DNA from 2 places in the Syntrophothermus sp. genome. Region 1 is predicted to be linked to the other one. Evidence: a T-box and tRNA genes for the amino acid it is inferred to sense, from the RefSeq annotation. Region 1 holds a T-box; the other holds one or more tRNA genes.

Region 1 (10,486 bases):
GAACTCAATCCCTGTCTCCGCTTTTACTTCTTCATAAACCTCCAGCACCTCATGTTTCAACAGGGCCAGCTCACCGCTATCCATTACCAGAGGAATTTCAACTTCGGGTAAAACCTCAATTCCTTCTTTTTTAAGTTTGACAACCGCTTCAAATATAGCACGGGCCTGCATGCGATAGATTTCCGGATAAGTTATACCCAAACGGCAACCCCTGTGCCCGAGCATAGGATTGAATTCCCTCAGAGCATAAACCTTTTTCAGTAGAGATCTCTTTTCCGCCAGCACAGCGTTATTCTGTCCTCTCGCATTCATTTCCGCTATTTCCGTCAGGAGTTCTTCAGCTCCGGGCAAGAACTCGTGCAACGGCGGGTCCAACAGTCGAATGGTCACCGGTAAACCGGCCATAGCCTTCAGAATACCATAAAAATCTCCACGCTGCATGGGTAGCAGTTTGGCCAGGGCCTTCTTGCGAGCCTCTTCAGTGTCAGCCAATATCATTTCCTGGACTATAGGTAGACGATCCTGAGCCATAAACATGTGCTCGGTTCGGCAAAGGCCAATTCCTTCGGCTCCGAATTCACGAGCTTTAGCGGCATCTTCAGGAGTGTCGGCATTAGCCCTTACCCCGATTCTTCTCACATCATCAGCCCACTTGAGAAGGGTTTCAAACTCCTCCGAAAGCGTAGGCTCTATCATCGGTACCTCTCCCAGAATCACGTTACCGGTAGCCCCGTCTATAGATATTATGTCGCCTTTCTTCACAACCATATCTCCGACCGTAAACTCGTGCCCGTCCGGGTCTATCTTAATAGCTTCGCAACCGCAGACACAAGGCTTACCCATTCCACGAGCGACCACCGCCGCGTGACTGGTCATACCACCTCTCGACGTCAGCACCCCTTGGGCTTTGACAATCCCGTGAATATCATCCGGAGTCGTTTCGCTGCGCACTAGTATGACTCTTTCCCCTTCGTTGCCCAGTTTTTCTGCCTCGTCGGCATCGAAAACCACCTTACCTGAAGCCGCTCCTGGCGAAGCCGGCAATCCTTTGGCTATGACGTTTAACTCGGCTTTGGAGTCGATTTGTCTATGTAACAACTGGTTAATCTGATTAGCATCTACCCGCAAGAGAGCTTCTTCCCGAGTAATCAGCCCTTCCCTCACCATGTCCACGGCGACTTTGATAGCAGCTGCGGCTGTCCGCTTGCCACTTCGGGTCTGCAGCATGTAGAGTTTACCTTTTTCCACCGTAAATTCGATGTCCTGCATATCCCGGTAATGAGATTCTAAGGTCTGACAAACCTGGGTGAACTGTTCGTAAACCTGGGGCAGTTCGTCTTTGAGCTTGGATATGGGAGTAGGAGTTCTGATTCCGGCAACAACATCCTCCCCTTGGGCATTTACAAGAAACTCGCCGTACAGTTCACGCTCGCCGGTAGACGGGTTGCGGGTAAAAGCTACCCCCGTACCGGAATCGCTTCCCATGTTTCCGAAAGCCATGGCCTGTACATTGACCGCAGTTCCCAGGTCATCCGGTATCTTGTTCAGCTTTCTATAGACTATGGCCCTTTGGTTATTCCAAGATTCAAACACAGCCTTAATTGCCATCTGTAATTGCTCATAGACATCTTGCGGAAACTCACGGCCGGCCTCTTTCACAACCAAGCCCTTATACTCGGCGATAACAGACCTCAATCCATCAGCAGGTATTTCATAATCAAATATCAGTCCGTGTCTTTTCTTATATTTTTCCATCACCGCATCGAAGACCGCATGATCGATACCCAAGACTACGTTACAAAACATCTGAATAAAACGCCGGTAACAGTCCAAAGCAAAACGTTCATCTCCAGTAAGAGAAGCCAACCCCTCAACCGTAACGTCGTTCAAGCCCAGGTTGAGAATGGTATCCATCATCCCTGGCATAGATATAGGAGCGCCCGATCGGACCGATACCAAGAGCGGGTTGTCCTTGTCTCCAAAACTTTTACCGGTCTTTTCTTCGACTACCCGCAAAGCCAGTAGCGCGTCCTCCATCATATTGGGGGGAAACTCTTTGCCCAGTCGGTAATACTCTTTACACGCCTCTGTGGTTATGGTAAACCCCGGAGGAACGGGCAGACCGATCCGGGTCATTTCCGCTAAGTTCGCCCCCTTACCGCCTAGCAATGATTTCATGTCTGCCTGGCCTTCTTCGAAAAGATACACGTACTTGGTTCTAGACATGGCTCAACCTCCTGTAATATATTTCCAGTATTTTGCTTGCCGTTTCTTCCACGGCCTTGTTGCTGACATCGATTATCGGACACCCGAGCTTCCGCATTATCTGATGAGCAAACTCGAGTTCGTAGGCAATCCGCTCCGGGCTAGCGTAGTTCGCATCTGACATTAAACCTAAAGCCTTGAGCCTTTCTTTACGAATGGCGCAAAGCAGGTCCGGTTGTATAGTAAGCCCCATGAGCCGACCCTTTTCTACGCTGTACAGCTCCTCCGGGGGAGGTACTTCTGGTACGAGCGGCACGTTTGCGACCTTTATCCGCTTGTGAGCCAAATACATAGAAAGGGGGGTTTTAGAAGTCCGTGAAACCCCGACGAGCACGATATCCGCCAAAGGTATTCCCCGCGGGTCTTTGCCATCATCATACCTGACCGCAAACTCGATGGCTTCAACCCGGCGGAAATATATCTCGTCTACCTTACGCACCAATCCAGGTTCCCGCTTTGGTTCCACGTTACTGGCTAACCGCAGGGCCTCCATCATCGGGCCCAGCAGATCTACTGCCAAGACCGAAGCCTCTTGCGCTTTACTTCTCAAAAATTGCGCTAACTCTTCTATCACTAGGGTGTAGGCTATAATGGCATGTTCTTCCGCTGCCTGGCCGATTATTTCGACAATGCTCTCTTCATCGGTAACGTAAGGTATCCTTTTTATTTCTATCTTGCCGGAGTTGAACTGGCTCGCGGCTGCCCTGACTACCATCTCTGCTGTTTCCCCGATGGAGTCCGAGACTACATACACCCCGGGCATGTTGTGGTTCAAGTCTACCCCTCCCTTTTCTGGTTTGCCAAATCGAGTAACAAGCGGGCTATGTTGGTCTTGGTTATCCTTCCTACCACCTCGAGTTTTTCATCTCCATTTTCGTCAATGTATTTCTTAACCACTGGCAAGCTATCGATTTCATGTTCGACAATCTTCTTGACTGCCTCGATAACCGTTTCGTCCGGAGTCGTTACGATTATATTCGGCATCCTGGTCATTATTACACTGACCGGCACCTTGTAGATATCGATGTGGCCAAGAGTCGTTTTTAAGAAATCTTTCCTAGAAACCACCCCCGCGAGATAACCGTCGCGGTCGGTAACGTAAATGGTACCCGCATCCTCGGTGAAAAGCGTGACGATAGCATCGTATATGCTGGAAACATCTTTAATCACCACGGGCATCGATTTTACGTCTTTAACCCGGTATTGGCAGAGGATTTTTTTTATGGCTCCCTGCCCTCCTTCTGACTTGATGGTGTACCCGACCCGCGGTTTAGCCTCCAAGTATCCAGACATGGTGAGAACAGCCAAGTCTGGTCGGAGAGCGGCTCGAGTAACATCCAGTATCTCGGCGATTCTCTCGCCTGTAATAGGCTGGTGCTTGCGCACGATGTCCAGAATTTTCCCTTGCCTTTCAGTGAGCTCGATCATACCCCACCCACCAATTATGCTATACTTTTTTGAAGCAAAACATCAAATCATATACACTATTGATTATAAAGAATCGCTTTTCCCTTCGTCAAAGGAAAAAAGTCTTATACCAACCGGCTGAAATCTCCTAAATTCAGGAATGAATCACTGATACGACGCAAAAGGCTCAACCGGTTCTTTCTCAACTTCGGATCCTCGGCCATGATCATTACCGCATCGAACAACTCGTCAACCCCCGCCCTCCCTTTCGACAGTGTTATGAGGTACTCGCCATACTCCCCTCTTTCCTTTAATTCGTTCAGCAGCGGTTCTGTCTGCGCCAGCCACTGATAAATCCGTCTTTCCGCCTCGGTTTCCAGCAATACTTCATCTACGTCTCGGCTATCCCATTTTTTGGCTAAATTGTAACAGCGATTGAAAACCACCATCCCGTCCTCAAAGTACTCGCTCTGCTTGAACTCCTGCAAGGCCTCAGCCCTTTTTCTGACCTCTAGCACGTCGCCTTGAGGTACTGCCAGGACTGCATCCAGCACATCATACGAGATGCCGCTGTCTGACAATATTCCCCTTAGTCTCTGCAGAACAAAGTCTAGAACCTCTCCAACAGTTTCTTCACAGCTAAGGTCAGGTTTTATAGGCGCAAATCCCTGATATACGAATCTTATGGCCTTTTCAAGGTCCAACCTTAATCCCCTCTTGAGGATTATGTTAACCAACCCCAAGGCTTGTCTCCGTAAAGCATAAGGGTCCTGAGAACCGCTGGGCTTGATGTTTATGCAGAAACACCCGACTAGGTTGTCCAGTTTTTCTGCCAGGCTAACCGCAATCCCGGCCGAGGTCTCGGGCAACTTATCGCCGGCAAAACGTGGAAGGTAATGTTCTAAAATGGCCTCTGCCACCTCCGGGTCTTCCCCGCTGGCAAGGGCATAGTACCGTCCCATAATCCCTTGTAGTTCCGGAAACTCGTACACCATGTTGGTTTCGAGGTCAGCCTTACACAGGTAAGCCGCCCTGCGAATTGTGGTTTCCCGCCCTAAGCCGGTTTCCTTCCCGATGAATACCGCGATATCCTGCAGCCTCTCTACCTTCGACCAAACCGTACCCAGCCTGGCTTGGTACACCACGTTCTTAAGAAGCTCTACTTTACTCGCCAGTGGCTGTTTAGTGTCTTCCCTGTAAAAGAAGAGAGCATCTTCCAGACGGGCCCTCAAAACCCTTTCATTGCCTGCTTTAACTTCCTCCAAGTTGTACTCGTCGCCGTTTCTAACTCCGATAAACCCGGGGAGGAGCTTGCCGTCATCGGAAAACACCGGGAAGTAGCGCTGGTGTTCGATCATCGTGGTGGTCAAAACCTCTGTCGGCAACACCAGGTATTCCGGCGAAAACTTCCCGTAGAAAGCAGTCGGGTACTCCAGAAGAAAATTAACCTCTTCCAGTAGTTCCTCGTCGTTATAAGGATAACCTCCCGCCTGCTCGGCCGTGTTCAATATCTGTTCCCATATCATTTGCCGCCTGCGCTCGTGATCGACGACGACAAACGCTTTCTCCATTGCTTCGAAGTAATTGGCTGCTCCGTTGACCGTAATTGGCCCCTCAGACAAAAACCTGTGTCCAAAGGTAATATTGGTGGCTTCCACGTTTTCTATCTGAACCGGTATGACCTCGTCACCGAACAAAGCCAACATCCATCGGATGGGACGGGCGAACCTGAACTCGGAGTAGGCCCAGCGCATTGCCTTAGGGAAGCCGAGATCAACCACGATTTCCCGCAAAACCCCTGGCAAGACTTCCACGGTTTTCTTCCCGGACTCCTTTTTTACCGCGAAGACGTAATCTACTCCGGACACTTCCCGCACCTCGAGAGATTCGACCGTCACTCCCTGAGCTCGGGCAAAACCCAGAGCCGCCGAGGTAGGCCGCCCCTCTGCATCGAAAGCCTGCTCTCGTTTTGGGCCTCTGACCTCCTTCAGCCAGCCTGCCTGGTTCTCAGCCAGGTCATAAACGTAAAGTACCAGTCGCCTCGGTGTTCCCATAGTTCTCAGGCTACCGAAACTGAGATTGGCTCCTGACAGTTTTTCTCTGGCCAGGGCCTCCATGTCCCGGATAGCATTTGGCATGTAGGCTGCCGGTATTTCCTCAGTGCCTATTTCAAAAACCAGATCTCTGGTCATACCTAGCCCTCCTTTAACGTCTTCTTCCTGAGTTCAGGATCTTTCAGCAAAGGATACCCTAATTTTTCCCGCTGCCGTAAATAAGCCAGAGCCACGCTGCGGGCCATATTTCTGACCCGAGCAATGTAGCTGGTGCGTTCAGTTACGCTTATGGCTCCTCTCGCATCTAACAGGTTAAAGAGGTGCGAACACTTCAAAACGTAGTCATAGGCGGGCTGTACCAATTCCTTCTCCAGTACCCGTTTAGCCTCTTTCTCGCAGAGATCGAACATTGTCACCAAGGTTTCGATGTCCGCTACCTGGAAGTTGTAATAAGAATAGTCGACCTCACTCTGGTGGTGAACATCCCCGTAGGTAATGCCGTCTACCCACTCGATGTCAAACACGCTCTCCCTGTTCTGGATGTACATAGCAATTCTCTCGATACCGTAGGTAATTTCAGCGCAAACCGGGTAGCAGTCAATGCCCCCGCACTGCTGGAAGTACGTAAACTGGGTGATTTCCATCCCATCGAGCCATATCTCCCACCCTAAGCCCCAGGCTCCGAGGGTAGGGGATTCCCAGTTATCTTCCACCAGCCTGATGTCATGTTTGCGCGGATCAATCCCAAGAGTACGAAGACTGTCCAAATACAGGTCAATAACATTGTCGGGAGACGGCTTCAATATCACCTGATACTGGTAATAGTGTTGAAGCCGGTTGGGGTTCTCGCCGTACCGACCATCAGTCGGCCTGCGCGAAGGCTCTACGTAAGCCACATTCCAAGGTTCAGGCCCAAGAGCGCGCAAAAAGGTAGCCGGGTTCATCGTCCCCGCCCCCTTTTCCACGTCATATGGTTGCTGAATGATGCAGCCTTGGCTACCCCAAAATGTTTCCAGAGCTAAGATTATCTCCTGAAAAGTCACCTTCAATCCTCCTATCTATATGCGATTTGATGCGACTAGACCTAAAACTAAAGCCCGTCCCCTACACAGGGACGGGCTTTTCCCGCGGTTCCACCCTGATTGGCCTTAGCAGGCCCTCTCGTGATAATGCAGGCTTTACTCGCCAACGGCTTTCCTCCTGCGGCTCCAAAGCGCCCTTCAGGAAGTCCCCTGACCGGATTCCCACCACCACCGGTTCTCTGTCCAGAGGGCATCTCCCTTACTCCTCTTTATCATCGCCATATATCGATTTGTCGCTTTTAAGTTTAACAACCGCCAGACCTCTTGTCAATCAACTATACCCCTCCCGCCTGTACAGGAGGAGTGGCTCAAATAACTTGGTCACCGATCAACCTTCGCCAACCGTCTGAGTCCAGGTTGCCAAAAACCATCCACAACAGCGTCAACGACGTTTACCGGCTCGTTCACCACCATTACTGGTTTACCCGTGTGCTGCTGTAATCTTTCGGCATAGGACAAAGCGTTTGTCGGGTCAAGGCGGCTGTAATTAAGAGCAATATAAACCCTTCTTACATCTCTCAAACCGAGCGACCTAAGTTTGCCCGAGAATTCTTGGGCCGGTTCCCCGTTCACGTAACAAAACACCGTCCCGTTTAGTTTGCTCATTCCCGGCGACGTTACAGGCCGAGAGAATTCTACTCCGCATCGTTTCCCTTCCCTGACAAGCTGCAGGTAGGCCCTTGCCGCGAGCACTCCTAAGCACGAAGGCGATTTTACCACTGCCCAGCGGGGTACTACTACTACGGCGCTGGGAGCTCTTGCTTGAACCAATAATCGCTTAAGCTTCTCAACCTTCATCCCGTCCTTCATGTACGAATGAGCAGCATACCCCCTGACCGCCGGTACCAGAATGATGTCGGGACAAGTGCCGATCGTAGAAAGATGGTGTCCCCCGTCGAATACCACCACCCGCAAACAGGTACGTCTTAGCTGTTTTAAGCTTTCCCATCCTTCCGATGTCGTGTGCCATTTGTCCATTTTAGAACACTCGACTAGCACTTGAACCCGGTGTTGTAGCACCCCTTTGGCCAAAGTCAGGTTATCGGCCCTGGCTTCCGGCGTTATGGCCGCAACTGTCAGGCCAGGCCGTGGTATGCCCGGGTTGCACACGTCTTCCCAGCCTAGGATGCTAAGCTGACCGTTTTTTAACAGCTCGGTCACCTGAGCCGGCACGACCTCTTCTCTCAAGCCCGGATTGAATACGATTTGTAGCCCCGCGTGACTGGCTACCACCCGCCCATAGCACCCCAGTATGCTATAATACGCCCCGTTCTTCACCCACGACCAGTCGGTGTTTATGGCTAAGTACGCGTACCCCGCGACCAGTATCATCCACAAAAGAACCTTTTTCCCACAGCTTCGCCTCCTCTTACAGCCCGTCTCCAGCACCCCTGTCCCGCGCAGGATTGGGCCAACTGATTTCCTACAGCCCCGTCTTCTCCCACTTCCGCCTCTCCGCCTCCACCAGCTCCTGCCCTTTTTCTCCTAGAGCCGATCGGTCCAACGCCAGCTCCTGTCTTCTCCCCCAATCCCTCGCAAAATAGGCCGCGTCAATCTCCTTCTCGTTGGCCCACATTTCCTCGGTCCAGGTAAGCAACCGGTCTGCAACCCCGATGTAATCCCCCAACCTTGAACGCAAGCCTGGCTCTAGTATCTTCCCCTTGTATTGCTTTACCCGCTTCAAGGCCTGCCGAGCCACATCCAGGTCTTCCTGCCGTTGGGGATAGACCTTCGACTTCAGGTACAAGTACTGCGCCGCCCACGGCAGGCGTTCCATTTCTGCGGGGGTCTTTGCTTTCTGTTCAAACCTTTGAAGGGCCGCAATATAGTCGCCCCTAGCTTTCCTTACCTCGGCTCTAGCATGAAGCTCCCACCCCAAACCGATCAACAAAACAACCATCATAGCCAAGAAAGTCAAGGCCACTGCCCTTCGCATGGCCACATCGCCAACCCCTTTCCCGCTAAGATGGCTGTATTATTCCCCAAGTTATGCTCCCAAAATTCAGTTCCAGATATTCGTGATCTGAAGTTATATCTCCATCAATTCCGATATTATGGAACGGGCATGACTAGTTCCGATACGATCTGCCCCCAGTTCAATCAGTCCCAGAGCCTGTTGGTAACTCTTTATCCCCCCCGAGGCCTTTATCTTTAAAGAAGGCGGTGCAGAACTGCGGATATAGATAATATCATCGCCTGCAACTCCTCTGGGCCCGAATCCCGTACAGGTTTTGACGAAATCAGCCCCGCCAGAGGCAACCACCCGCGTAGCAGTTCGTATCTCCTCAGGATTAAGGTACCCGGTTTCGATTATTATCTTGAGTATGCCACCCCTATCGTGTACCAACCGGGCCAAGCCCTGCACTTCTTCTTCAACCGCCCGGTAATTGCCATCTTTAAATAAGCCTATATTCATTACCGCATCGAGCTCAGTAGCTCCTGCTTCCATTGCCGTTTCAGCTTCTTTTACCTTAATTACCGTCGCATTCGCCCCTAAAGGGAATCCCACGACCGTGCACAGTTTCACCTCTTCAGCTTCCAAACAGCGAGCTGCCAGCTCTAGCCTGCCAGGATTGACACAAACCGCAAAAAACCGGTAGCGCGCAGCTTCTTCGCATAACCTCCTTATCTCTTCGGCCGTAGCGTCCGGCCTGAGCAGCGTCGAATCGATATAACGGCTCATCTCACTACGGGTCAGCACTTTATCTCTCCTCACTTATACCCAAAACCCCGCAGGTAGGCGTCTGCGTTTCTCCAGCCTTTTCTAACCTTAACCCAGAGGTCAAGATATACATTGACCCCCAGTAAACTTTCGATATCCAGGCGGGCAGCTTCCCCAATCTTCTTCAGCATAGACCCGGATTTCCCTATCACGATGGCCTTTTGCGAATCCCTTTCGGTAAACACGACCGCTCTTACGTAAACGGTGTTACCCTTGCGTTCCTTCATCTCCTCCACTTCGACTGCCAGCGAGTGCGGCACTTCTTCTCGGGTGAAATACAACGCCTTTTCCCGGATAAGCTCAGCTACTATGAACCGCTCCGGCTGGTCAGTAACTTGGTCCGGAGGGTAGTAGTAGGGTCCAACCGGAAGATAATCGAGTATTTTTCTAATAAGGGCATGCACATTGGTCCCCATGATAGCTGAAATAGGCCATGTCTCCGCAAAGCGGAATCTTGACTGAAAAGACCCTATACACCTCGATACCTCATCTTGGTCGACCAGGTCTATCTTGTTGACCACCAGAAACACGGGGGCACTCGTCTTGGTCAGAAACTCGATGATTTCCTCGTCTCCCTTTTCCATGCCGTCTTTGGCGCTCACCATATACAGCACCACGTCTGCTTCTCTCGCCGTCGCGTGGGCAGTGCGAACCATGTATTCGCCTAGTTTGTGGCGCGGCCTGTGAATCCCTGGGGTATCGATAAAGATTATCTGACCCTGTTCACAGGTATATATCCCCTGTATCCGGTTCCTGGTGGTTTGGGGTTTTTCCGACACGATCGCCACCTTTTGCCCGATGACAGTGTTTAAGAAGGTTGACTTACCCACATTGGGCCTGCCGACTATGCTTGCAAATCCAGACTTAGTCTCCATTACTTTCCTCCCTGTTGTCTAAAGCAAAAGTGTGCGGGAGCAGTTCCTTCAGAGAAAACGTAGCAACGTGACCTTTTCTAT
Region 2 (10,486 bases), on a different contig from region 1:
AAACGATGCCGTGATAGCTGGGGTCGGGCTCGGTCAGGCCGGGAAATTTTCCGCTGGCCAGCCAGTCGAATTTGCCCGAGTCCACAATCAGCCCGCCGATGGAGGTACCGTGCCCGCCGATGAATTTGGTGGCAGAGTGAACCACGATGTCCGCCCCGAATTCGATCGGCCGGAGAAGGTAAGGAGTGGCGAAAGTGTTGTCAATTATTAAAGGGATGCCATTCTCGTGCCCAATGCTGGCCACGGCTTCGATGTCGATTATGTTGGAGGCCGGGTTACCGATGGATTCTATGAAGACGGCTTTGGTCTTGTCATTGATGGCTTTTCTGAAGTTTTCAGGGTCATCGGGGTCGACAAAGGTAGTCTTGATGCCGAGCTTGGGCAGAGTTACCTTGAAGAGGTTGTAGGTGCCCCCGTAAAGGGTGCTGGCGGACACGATTTCATCGCCCGCGCCGGCGATATTGATAATGGCGTAAGTAACAGCCGCCGAACCTGAAGCCAGCGCTAGGGCCGCCACACCGCCCTCCAGGGCCGCGATCCGCTGCTCCAGGACGTCGTTGGTCGGGTTCATGATCCTGGTGTAAATGTTGCCCGGTTCCGCCAGGGCAAATAAGGCCGCCGCATGATCCGTGTTCTTGAACACATACGATGTGGTTTGATAAATTGGTACCGCCCGGGCACCGGTGCTAGGGTCGGGCACCTGCCCCGCATGTACCTGCAGTGTGTCGAAGCCGAATTGTCTGTCGTTCATTCCAGCACTCTCCTTTATCATTTAATTCTTTAAGTTGAAATGATATCAGTACCGAGTGATTTCAATTCATTCAGATCATAGGGAGTTTCCTGATAAACGTGGTAGTTAAGCCAATTGGAGAACAACAAGAAGCCATGACTGCGCCACAGTACCTTGGGCGGCTTGGTTGGATCGTCGTCCGGGAAATAATTGGCCGGCATCTGGATAGGCAGTCCCTTGGCCAGGTCTCGTTCGAATTCGTACTTGAGGGTCAGGGGATCGTACTCGGAATGGCCGGTCACAAAGATCTGCCGCCCGTCCTTGCTGGCCACTATATAGATCCCGGCCTGGTCTGATTCCGCCAGTATTTCTAATCCTGCTACCTTTTCAATATCACTTCTGCGTACCTCGGTATGGCGAGAATGAGGGGCATAGAACACGTCGTCAAATCCCCGTAACAAAGGTTTGTTGCTCTCACAAACGCGGTGCTCAAACACCCCGAACATCTTTTGCGGTAAGGGATATTTGGGAATGCCATAATGATAATACAGTCCGGCCTGGGCCCCGACACAAATGTGGAAGGTGGAGAATACATGGGTACGGGTCCACGCCATGATGTCCTTCAATTCCTCCCAGTAGTTCCATTCCTCAAATTCCAGCAATTCTACCGGGGCGCCGGTAATTATCATGCCGTCGAACTTCTGATTCCGGACTTCGCCAAAGGTTTTATAAAACGTGTCCAGGTGGTACTGGGAAGTATTCTTGCATTGATGGCTTTCCGGGTATAACAGCACGATTTCCACTTGCAGCGGGGTATTGGCCAACAGTCTGAGCAGTTGAGTCTCGGTTATCTCTTTTTGGGGCATTATGTTAAGTATTGCGATCCTGAGGGGCCGGATGTCCTGGTGTATGGCCCGGAACTCATTCATCACAAACACCTTTTCCTGCTGTAAGATGCTTGCCGCAGGCAGCCCGTCGGGAATAATTATAGGCATGCGCTTCACCCCTCTGTGCGGTATGGATTTGAGATGTTTAATCCATACTATTATTATAATAATTATAGATATTATAGGATAACAGGGACAGTCCGTGTCAAGGTCTTGCAGGGGTAGGCTGCAAAAAAATTTGTAGGCAGGGCAAGAGTCCTGGAAACCGGGGAAAGAGGTCCAAAATACAGAATAGAGACCTCTGGACTTCCTCTTTCTTAGCTAAGCAGCCAGGCACAACGGCAGACGATAAAGGAGGTTGAGCCCCTTGAGAAACTTCCACCTATTGCCAAGTTCCTTGGATGATATTAGCTTCAGCACAGAAAAATAATCTGGACAAAACCTTTATCCTGGGTTCGGAAGAACTAATCTGCCCCAATATGAAAAGTATTACTCTGGATAAGGTTCGCTACTCTCTGGAGAAATTGGAAACAAGGGTAACCGTTCCCGAGGAAATTCGGGCTAAGGCTGCCCTGGCCCTGGAGCGAATGATAGAGTACGCATCCTGAGGCCGTGCCGAAACTTTAGTTGCCTGTTCGGCTTTCGCTTGACCGAAACCCTAGCGCAGTGCTAGGATAAAGGTAAAAGCAAAGGTGGATGGAGACATGAAGATGTCTACTAAGGGCAGGTATGGGCTTAGGGCTATGCTCGACATGGCTATTCATCAAAACGAAGGCCCGATAGCTGTACACAGTATTGCGGAGCGCCAGGGTCTTTCAGACCGCTACCTTGAGCAGCTTATGGTGCCCCTGAAGAAGGCGGGATTGGTCAAGAGTGTACGCGGGCCCCAGGGGGGGTATGTGCTGGCCAAAGAACCAAAAGACATTACGGTTGGTGAGATTATTCGTACCCTGGAGGGTCCGATTGCGCCGGTTGACTGCGTCAGTGAGGATTACCCGGAAGAATGCGAGCGTGCGGAATATTGCGTAACCCGCCTGATATGGTCCAAGGTGAGGGATTCTATCGCGGAGGTGCTGGATTCCTTTTCCCTGGAGGACCTGGTTCAGGAGTCCAGAAGAATCTCCACGCAGAACCGCTACATGTACTACATTTAGTGATGGAGGTTTTGAAACCCATGCCTTTCTCGGCTAAGAAGCATTTGTAATTACAGCTTTCGGTACCATTCCCAGCATTATCAGCACGAGCATATGTTGTCTTTGGGGTTTCAAAAAGCCAGTTTCTATATGGTCCTGAATACTGGTCCTGAATACGTGTCATGATCCAATAAATCCGATAGAAATAATAATATATATGATAAAAAATAATCATCATATGCCTGCTGTTATATCGTCCATTTGCCTTTCAATCGAAAATACTCATCGATTATTGCATCAATAATTCCTCCGCCGACCACAGCATCCCCGTCGTACAAGACTACGGCCTGTCCAGGGGTGATGGCCCTCTGGGGCACAAGAAAGTCCACCCTCAGCTTGTCCTGTCCCAATGGGGTAGCCACGGCGTCCACCCGAGGGGCTGAAGACCTTATCTTAGCCGTCACCCTGACGGGACCATCGGGCGGTAAACCTGACACATAGTTGACATCAACGGCAATCAGGGAACTCTGGAACAACTCCTCCTCCTTCCCTACCCAAACGGTGTTGGTTTCCGGATCAATTCGTGTAACATAGACCGGATAACCAAGCACCAGACCCAAACCCCTGCGCTGGCCTATAGTATAGTGGTGAATTCCTTTATGGGGTCCCAGATACTCTCCGTGGGAACCGCGGAAGCTGCCCGTCCGCTTCGCCCCCCCGTGGTGTTCTTCCACGAACTGGCTATATCTACCTGAGGAGACAAAGCATATTTCCTGACTTTCAGGCTTTTCCGCCACTGGCAGGCCGGCTTCCTTAGCTGTTTTGCGGACATCCCGTTTCAGGTATCCCCCTAGCGGAAATAACGTATGTTGAAGCTGGTACTGGTTCATGTTATACAGGAAGTAGGTTTGATCTTTGCTTCTATCATACGCAGTCGAAAGCTTGAATTGACCGCTGGTCTGATCGTATTCTATGCGCGCGTAATGGCCGGTAGCTATATATTCCGCCCCGTAGGCTAAGGCCTTTTGCAGCAGGGATTCAAACTTGATGTACCTGTTGCAGGCGATGCACGGGTTGGGGGTTCGGCCCAGAAGGTACTCGCTACAAAAGTAATCTATAACCCTGGCTTTGAATTCATCGCGAAAATTCAAGACATAATGCTTTATGCCCAGGCTCCAGGCCACTCTCCGTGCGTCGTCGACTGCCGAAAGGCTGCAGCACGCTTTGGTATCGTCCTCTGGCCGGGGCCAGATCTGCATGGTTATTCCTATTACTTCGTACCCTTCCTGTTGAAGTAGAAAGGCGGCCACCGAGCTATCTACACCGCCGCTCATGGCTACAACAACTCTCTTGCCAGACATGATATCATCCTTTGCCTCCACAAAATGACCCGGCGCAATTCTCAGCTGCTGAGAGGGAGGAGGCAGCGGCATTGGACTAGTTTCATATTTCGCTAATCTTGCTCATATAGTGCCTTGCCCTTTGAAGGTTCTTTATTTAAGTAATCTTGAATAGCCCGGTGCAAGGCATCTGCTGCCAGGTTGGAGCAATGCATTTTGACCGGCGGCAGCCCGTCAAGAGCCTCTGCTACTGCCTTGTTTGTCACCCTCATGGCCTCTTCCAGGGTTTTGCCCTTGACCATCTCGGTAACCATGCTGCTGGTAGCAATTGCAGCTCCGCACCCAAAGGTCTTAAATCTTATATCCTCTATGCGGTTGTCTACGACTCTGATCTCCATGCGCATAATGTCGCCGCAGACCGGGTTGCCCACTTCGCCTATCCCGTTTGCACCTTTGATTTCACCCACGTTGCGGGGGTTCAGAAAGTGTTCCATCACTTTGGATGAATACATTCATTGTTCACCTACCTTCGTGTATTGTTTAAAGGAGACATTTGTCTTAGTCTTTCCACAATCGGCGGCAGTACGTTCAGAACATGATCCACATCCTCCTCACTGTTACCTTTTCCTAAAGTCAACCGAAGAGAACCGTGGGCAATTTCGTGTGGCAGACCCAGTGCCAGGAGAACATGAGACGGTTCTAAGGAACCCGATGTACAGGCTGATCCGCTTGAGGCCATAACCCCTACCTGATCCAGCATCAACAGTATCGATTCTCCTTCCACAAACTCAAAGCACAGACTCACATGCCCGGGTATACGTTTGACGGGGTGCCCTGTGAGTCTTGAATAAGGAATAGCTTGGAGGAGTCCCTGTGCTAACCGCTCGCCCAGTTCTCTTAGTCTTTTGCCAGTTTCGTCCATCCTCTGTTGGGCGAGTTCAGCTGCTTTGCCGAATCCCACTATACCCGGAACATTTTCAGTTCCTGCTCGACGTTTCTTTTCCTGCCCGCCTCCATGCAAAAGCTTTTGCATCGTTATCCCTGTCCTAACATAAAGGCACCCGACCCCTTTAGGTCCATATAGTTTGTGACTCGAAGCCGACAGCATGTCAACCCCCAGATCCACAACATCTACAGGGATTCGCCCTACGGTCTGAACCGCATCACAATGAAAGGCTGCTCCAGCTTCATGGGTTATAGAAGCCAGCTCTTTGATTGGTTCAACAGTGCCTATCTCGTTGTTAGCGTGCATTATGGAAACTAAAGTGGTATTTGGTTTCAATGCTGTTTTCAGGGTTTCTGGTTCAACAATGCCGTTGCCGTCAACTGGCAGAAAGGTGACTTCAAAACCATAATTACTGAGGTACTTGCATGTATCGTAGACTGCATGGTGTTCGATGGACGAAGTTATAATGTGGTTGCCCTTATGGCGATTCGCCATAGCGTAACCAACTATGGCAAGGTTGTCGGCTTCTGTCCCGCCACTGGTAAAAACTACTTCATCCGGCAATGCGTTTAGCAGAGATGCCACTTGCTCACGAGCCTTCTCTACTGCCTGACGGGCAGTTTGACCTGCCGAGTAAAAAATGCTGGAAGGATTACCAAACCTATCGGTTAAGTAGGGTATCATGCACTCAAACACCTCTTGGTCAATTGGAGTCGTTGCGCTGTGATCCATATAAATCTGTCTCATGTCAAAACCTCCTCACTAAATCTAAGATATTTAGCGGCTCCGCACGGAAATCTTTCTTGATTCTTGAATCAGATCTTCCAATGAAAGAGAATCCAGCACTTCGGCAATTGAGTCTCTCATCTTGGACCATATCAGACGTGTCACACAAAACTCAGCACGCTCGCATTCTTCGGGAGTCTGCTCACTAACGCAGTCGACGGGAGCAATTGGTCCCTCCAGGGCCCTGATTATTTCGCCCACGGTGATGTCTCGTGGTTTTTTAGTCAAAACATACCCCCCCTGAGGCCCGCGGACGCTCTTAACTAAACCCGCTTTCTTCAGAGGCACCATCAATTGTTCTAAATATCTCTCCGATAAGCCCTGACGCTCTGCGACAATGTGTACGGCCATCGGACCTTCGTTTTGATGAAGGGCCATGTCAAGCATTGCTCTCAGCCCATATCTTCCTTTTGTAGAGACTTTCACCTCGTTTTCACCTCAATCCTTTCCTTAATTCTCAGGCCATTCCATGGTTCAGAACCAGCAAAAAACGAACTGGCAAATGCAGTTATTGCATATCCTCAAGATGCGTACTCTATCATTCTTTCCAGAGCAATGGCAGCTTTAGCTCTAATTTCCTCGGGGACAACTACTCTGGTCTGCAAATATTGCAAAGAATAAAAAACTTTATCAAGAGTGATACTCTTCATATTTGGGCAAATCAACTCTTCCGAAGCAAGGATGAATGTTTTGTCAGGGTTATTGTTTCCCAGGGAATATAGGATACCGCACTCCGTCCCAATGATAAAAATCTTACTCTCCGATTGTGTGGCATAATCAAGAATTCCTTTGGTGCTGCCCACGTAGTCGGCCAGGGCCACAATCTCCGGGTGGCATTCTGGGTGTACGAGCACCTTTGCGTCCGGAAACTGCTCTTTTAGTTGGAGCAAATGTTCCTCGCTAATACTGGCATGGGTCGGGCAGCTGGCTGAAAAGACATCAATGTGCCTACCCAGTTTCCCGGCTAGGTAAGAACCCAGGTACTGGTCAGGTATAAAGAATACCTTAGCGTTATCTGGCAGCTTTTGTAATATCTTTGCCGCATTGGACGAGGTACAACAGATGTCACTGACGGCCTTTACCTCCGCCGGGGTGTTAACATAGCACACCACAATACTCTCTGGGTATTTTTTCTTGTAACACAATACATCTTTAACACTTATATTACTGGCCATGGGACAAGTCGCTTCCGGTTCCGGTGTTAAGACTATCTTATCAGGACATAACACTGCCGCCGTCTCAGCCATAAAATCTACACCGGCAACCAGAATAATATCATGCGGGCTGTTTTTGGCGGCGATAGCCATTGCATAAGAATCCCCAACAAAATCGGCCAAAGCTTGCACCTCTTCCCGCTGATAGTAATGAGCAATAATGTAAACAGATTTGTCTCTCTTTAGACGCAGAATATCTTGTATCAAAAGTTCATCTCGGAGACCACCCACACTCTCGCCTTCTCTCTATTTCAAAAATCTGAGAATCGTGCTGATAGGACAGCCAGTTGAACGACGCCTCAGTTAAACTGAGGACACCTCTATATTCCTGGTTTTCGTTTATCATTTTCCGATGACACTCTTCTTATGTTAGAGTATAACATTATTCCTAGCGTTTTTGTCAACTTCATAGTCCGTCTTTATTTATGAATTTATGAGCTTGACGATCCAGCGGGCGTTGTCCTAATATATAGTTGGCGATGATGTGGATACAGACGCGGAAGTGGCTCAGTGGTAGAGCATCGCCTTGCCAAGGCGAGGGCCGCGGGTTCGAATCCCGTCTTCCGCTCCATTGAAACGTAGCCTCGGCTAGTGCCGAGGTGTTGTGTTTTTGTGTCAAATTAGCTTAAAAGGCAGGACATCGGTTGCGGGGCGTAGAAGTAATTAGTGTACGGGTTATGAGGGAGGGTTAGAAAACAGGATGATGCTTTCCGGGCACGGGCTGCTTTAAGGAGTTTAAGATTCTCTGTACGTGTGAAACCATTCATCAGGACAGGAGGAGCATAAATGGGATCTAAGCTGGAAAGAATAGAGAAGAATGAAGTGGCTCTGGAAATAGAGGTTCCAGGTGACAAGGTTAGCGAGGCTTTGAACAAAGCGTACCGGCGCGTGGTCAAGGATGTCTCTGTACCAGGGTTTAGGAAGGGCCGCGTTCCAAGACCGGTTCTGGAATCATATTTCGGGAAAGAGATCCTGTATGACGAAGCTTTGAACGAACTGCTTCCTGTTGCCTACGAAGAGGCAGTGAAGGAGAATGATCTTACCCCGGTAACCGAGCCCCAGATCGATGTTGTGCAGATGGAAGAAGGCAAGCCTCTTGTTTTTAAAGCCAGAGTAGTGGTCAAGCCCGAAGTGGTTTTGGGGCAGGTAGAGGGTATAGAGGTGACCACTTCACCAATTACGGTTACGGAAGAAGACGTAGATAAGCGGTTGGAGGCTATGCGCGAACGTTATGCCCGTTTGGTCAAGGTCCAAGACGATGTTACTGCCCAGGAAGGCGACGTGCTGAGGATCGATTTTGAGGGGTTCATCGACGGCGAACCTTTCCCTGGGGGAAAAGGGGAGGACTACTCTTTGGAATTGGGGTCTAGGACTTTTATTCCAGGATTCGAAGAGCAGTTGGTGGGAACCAAGACCGGCGAAGAAAAAGAGATCAAGGTACAGTTTCCTGAAGACTATCACAGCCAAGACCTCGCCGGGAAAGAAGCAATGTTTAAGGTTAAAGTCCATGAAATCAAGCGCCGGGAGTTAAGTCCCTTGAACGACGAGTTTGCCCAAGAGGTCAGTGAGTTCGAAACTCTTGAGGAGTTGCGGGAAGAGATACGCAAGAATTTAGCCAAGATGGCTGAAGAGAGAACCAAACAGCTGAGGCGAGACGAAGTGGTGGCTAAGGCTGTGGAATCAGCTGAGGTAGATATTCATCCTGCTATGATAGAAGAACAAATAGATTCGATGTTGGAAAGCTTCCAACAACGGTTGGCGCAGCAGGGCCTGACCTTGGAGGACTATATAAACGTGACCGGGACTTCCCTAGAGGCTATCAGAGAAGATTATGCTCAGGAAGCAGAAAAGACGCTGCGGGCGAACCTGGTCTTGGAAAAGATCGCTCTGGAAAAAGGTCTTAAACCGACTGAAGAGGATTTTCAGCAGCACCTGCAAAGGGTAGCTGGCGACTTCGGGATAGATGCGGACCAGCTCAAAGAGCGCGTGGCCGGCTCGCGGGGAAGGATCGAGTACGGTATAATGCTGGATAAAGCGGTTGATTTTCTGCTAGAGAATGCGGTTACCGTTCAGTCTTCAGGCCGGGAAGAAGAAAACAGAACGGATGCTGAATAAACTGGATAGTAAGGGTGTAATTTGTGACTTTGTGAGGTGAAAAGCATGAACAATTTGTCCTACCTGGTACCAATTGTGGTAGAACAGACGAGCCGCGGGGAACGGGCTTATGACATCTACTCGCGGTTGCTGAAAGACCGTATCGTTTTTCTAGGCAGTCTTATAGATGACCAGGTTGCGAACTTAATCATAGCCCAATTCCTTTTCTTAGAAGCAGAGGACCCGGATAAGGACATCCATTTCTACATCAACAGTCCGGGGGGCTCAATATCTGCAGGCATGGCTATTTTTGATACCATGCAGTACCTGCGTCCCGACGTATCGACCATATGTGTAGGCATGGCCGCTAGCATGGGGGCTTTTCTACTGGCAGCTGGGGCCAAGGGCAAGAGGTTTGCTTTGCCCAACAGCGAGATAATGATTCACCAGCCTATCGGTGGGACCCAGGGACAGGCCACCGATATCGAGATACATGCCCGGAGGATAGTCAATCTGAAAAAGCGGTTGAACCAGATACTGGCAGAAAGGACCGGGCAAAAGCTGGAAGTAATCGAACGGGACGTAGAAAGAGACTTTTTCATGACTGCGGAGGAGGCAAAAGCGTACGGGATTATCGATGACATTTTCTATGAATCCAAGCGTAAGGGTAAGAAGTAGTGCTTATTGTAATGTGAGCGAGGTGAGGTTATGCAGCGGTTTGGCAGCGACGAGAGAGGGCAGTTAAAGTGCTCTTTCTGCGGCAAGACCCAGGATCAAGTGAGAAAGCTGGTAGCTGGCCCCGGAGTCTACATTTGTGATGAGTGTATAGAACTGTGCAATGAAATAATAGAAGAAGAACTGGCCGAGGATTTTGGGTTTGAAATGGGAGATATCCCTAAGCCCCAAGAGATAAAAGATATCTTGGACCAATACGTTATCGGGCAGGAGAAAGCGAAGAAAATACTGGCAGTAGCGGTCTACAACCATTACAAAAGGATAAACCTCGGGACCAAGCTGGACGATGTTGAGCTGCAGAAGAGCAACATCCTGATGCTGGGGCCAACCGGTAGCGGGAAGACGCTTCTGGCTCAGACACTGGCCAAGATATTGAACGTGCCCTTTGCCATTGCCGATGCGACTTCACTGACTGAGGCTGGGTATGTAGGCGAAGACGTTGAAAACATCCTGTTGAAGCTTATCCAGGCGGCTGATTACGACATCGAGAAGGCAGAAAAAGGGATAGTTTACATCGACGAGATTGACAAAATAGCCCGCAAAACTGACAATCCATCAATCACTCGCGATGTATCCGGAGAAGGCGTGCAGCAGGCTCTCTTAAAGATACTGGAAGGGACT

The links. A T-box is a leader RNA that pairs with one kind of tRNA and senses whether it is charged. The one in region 1 lies ahead of glyQ (glycine--tRNA ligase subunit alpha), so its partner is inferred to be a tRNA-Gly.
Region 2: it encodes a tRNA-Gly, which carries the amino acid that the T-box ahead of glyQ (glycine--tRNA ligase subunit alpha) is inferred to sense. The anticodon was not compared.

The regions. Positions count from the first base shown of each region.
Region 1 covers NZ_JABUEX010000022.1:7,182-17,667, forward strand. The annotation lists gene ppdK (pyruvate, phosphate dikinase) at 1-2,226, opposite strand, end outside; gene HPY90_RS08275 (pyruvate, water dikinase regulatory protein) at 2,219-3,040, opposite strand; gene ccpN (transcriptional regulator CcpN) at 3,043-3,693, opposite strand; gene glyS (glycine--tRNA ligase subunit beta) at 3,798-5,864, opposite strand; gene glyQ (glycine--tRNA ligase subunit alpha) at 5,867-6,769, opposite strand; T-box leader at 6,834-7,033, opposite strand; gene HPY90_RS08295 (hypothetical protein) at 7,130-8,140, opposite strand; gene HPY90_RS08300 (hypothetical protein) at 8,232-8,750, opposite strand; gene deoC (deoxyribose-phosphate aldolase) at 8,838-9,509, opposite strand; gene era (GTPase Era) at 9,521-10,405, opposite strand; gene cdd (cytidine deaminase) at 10,395-10,486, opposite strand, start outside.
Region 2 covers NZ_JABUEX010000001.1:120,796-131,281, forward strand. The annotation lists gene HPY90_RS00620 (homocysteine synthase) at 1-751, opposite strand, end outside; gene metA (homoserine O-acetyltransferase MetA) at 781-1,725, opposite strand; gene nadA (quinolinate synthase NadA) at 2,019-2,225, shown strand; gene HPY90_RS00635 (RrF2 family transcriptional regulator) at 2,322-2,771, shown strand; gene mnmA (tRNA 2-thiouridine(34) synthase MnmA) at 2,999-4,111, opposite strand; gene nifU (Fe-S cluster assembly scaffold protein NifU) at 4,204-4,602, opposite strand; gene nifS (cysteine desulfurase NifS) at 4,614-5,783, opposite strand; gene HPY90_RS00655 (RrF2 family transcriptional regulator) at 5,814-6,248, opposite strand; gene nadA (quinolinate synthase NadA) at 6,344-7,267, opposite strand; tRNA gene HPY90_RS00665 (tRNA-Gly) at 7,533-7,607, shown strand; gene tig (trigger factor) at 7,823-9,151, shown strand; gene clpP (ATP-dependent Clp endopeptidase proteolytic subunit ClpP) at 9,197-9,808, shown strand; gene clpX (ATP-dependent Clp protease ATP-binding subunit ClpX) at 9,839-10,486, shown strand, end outside.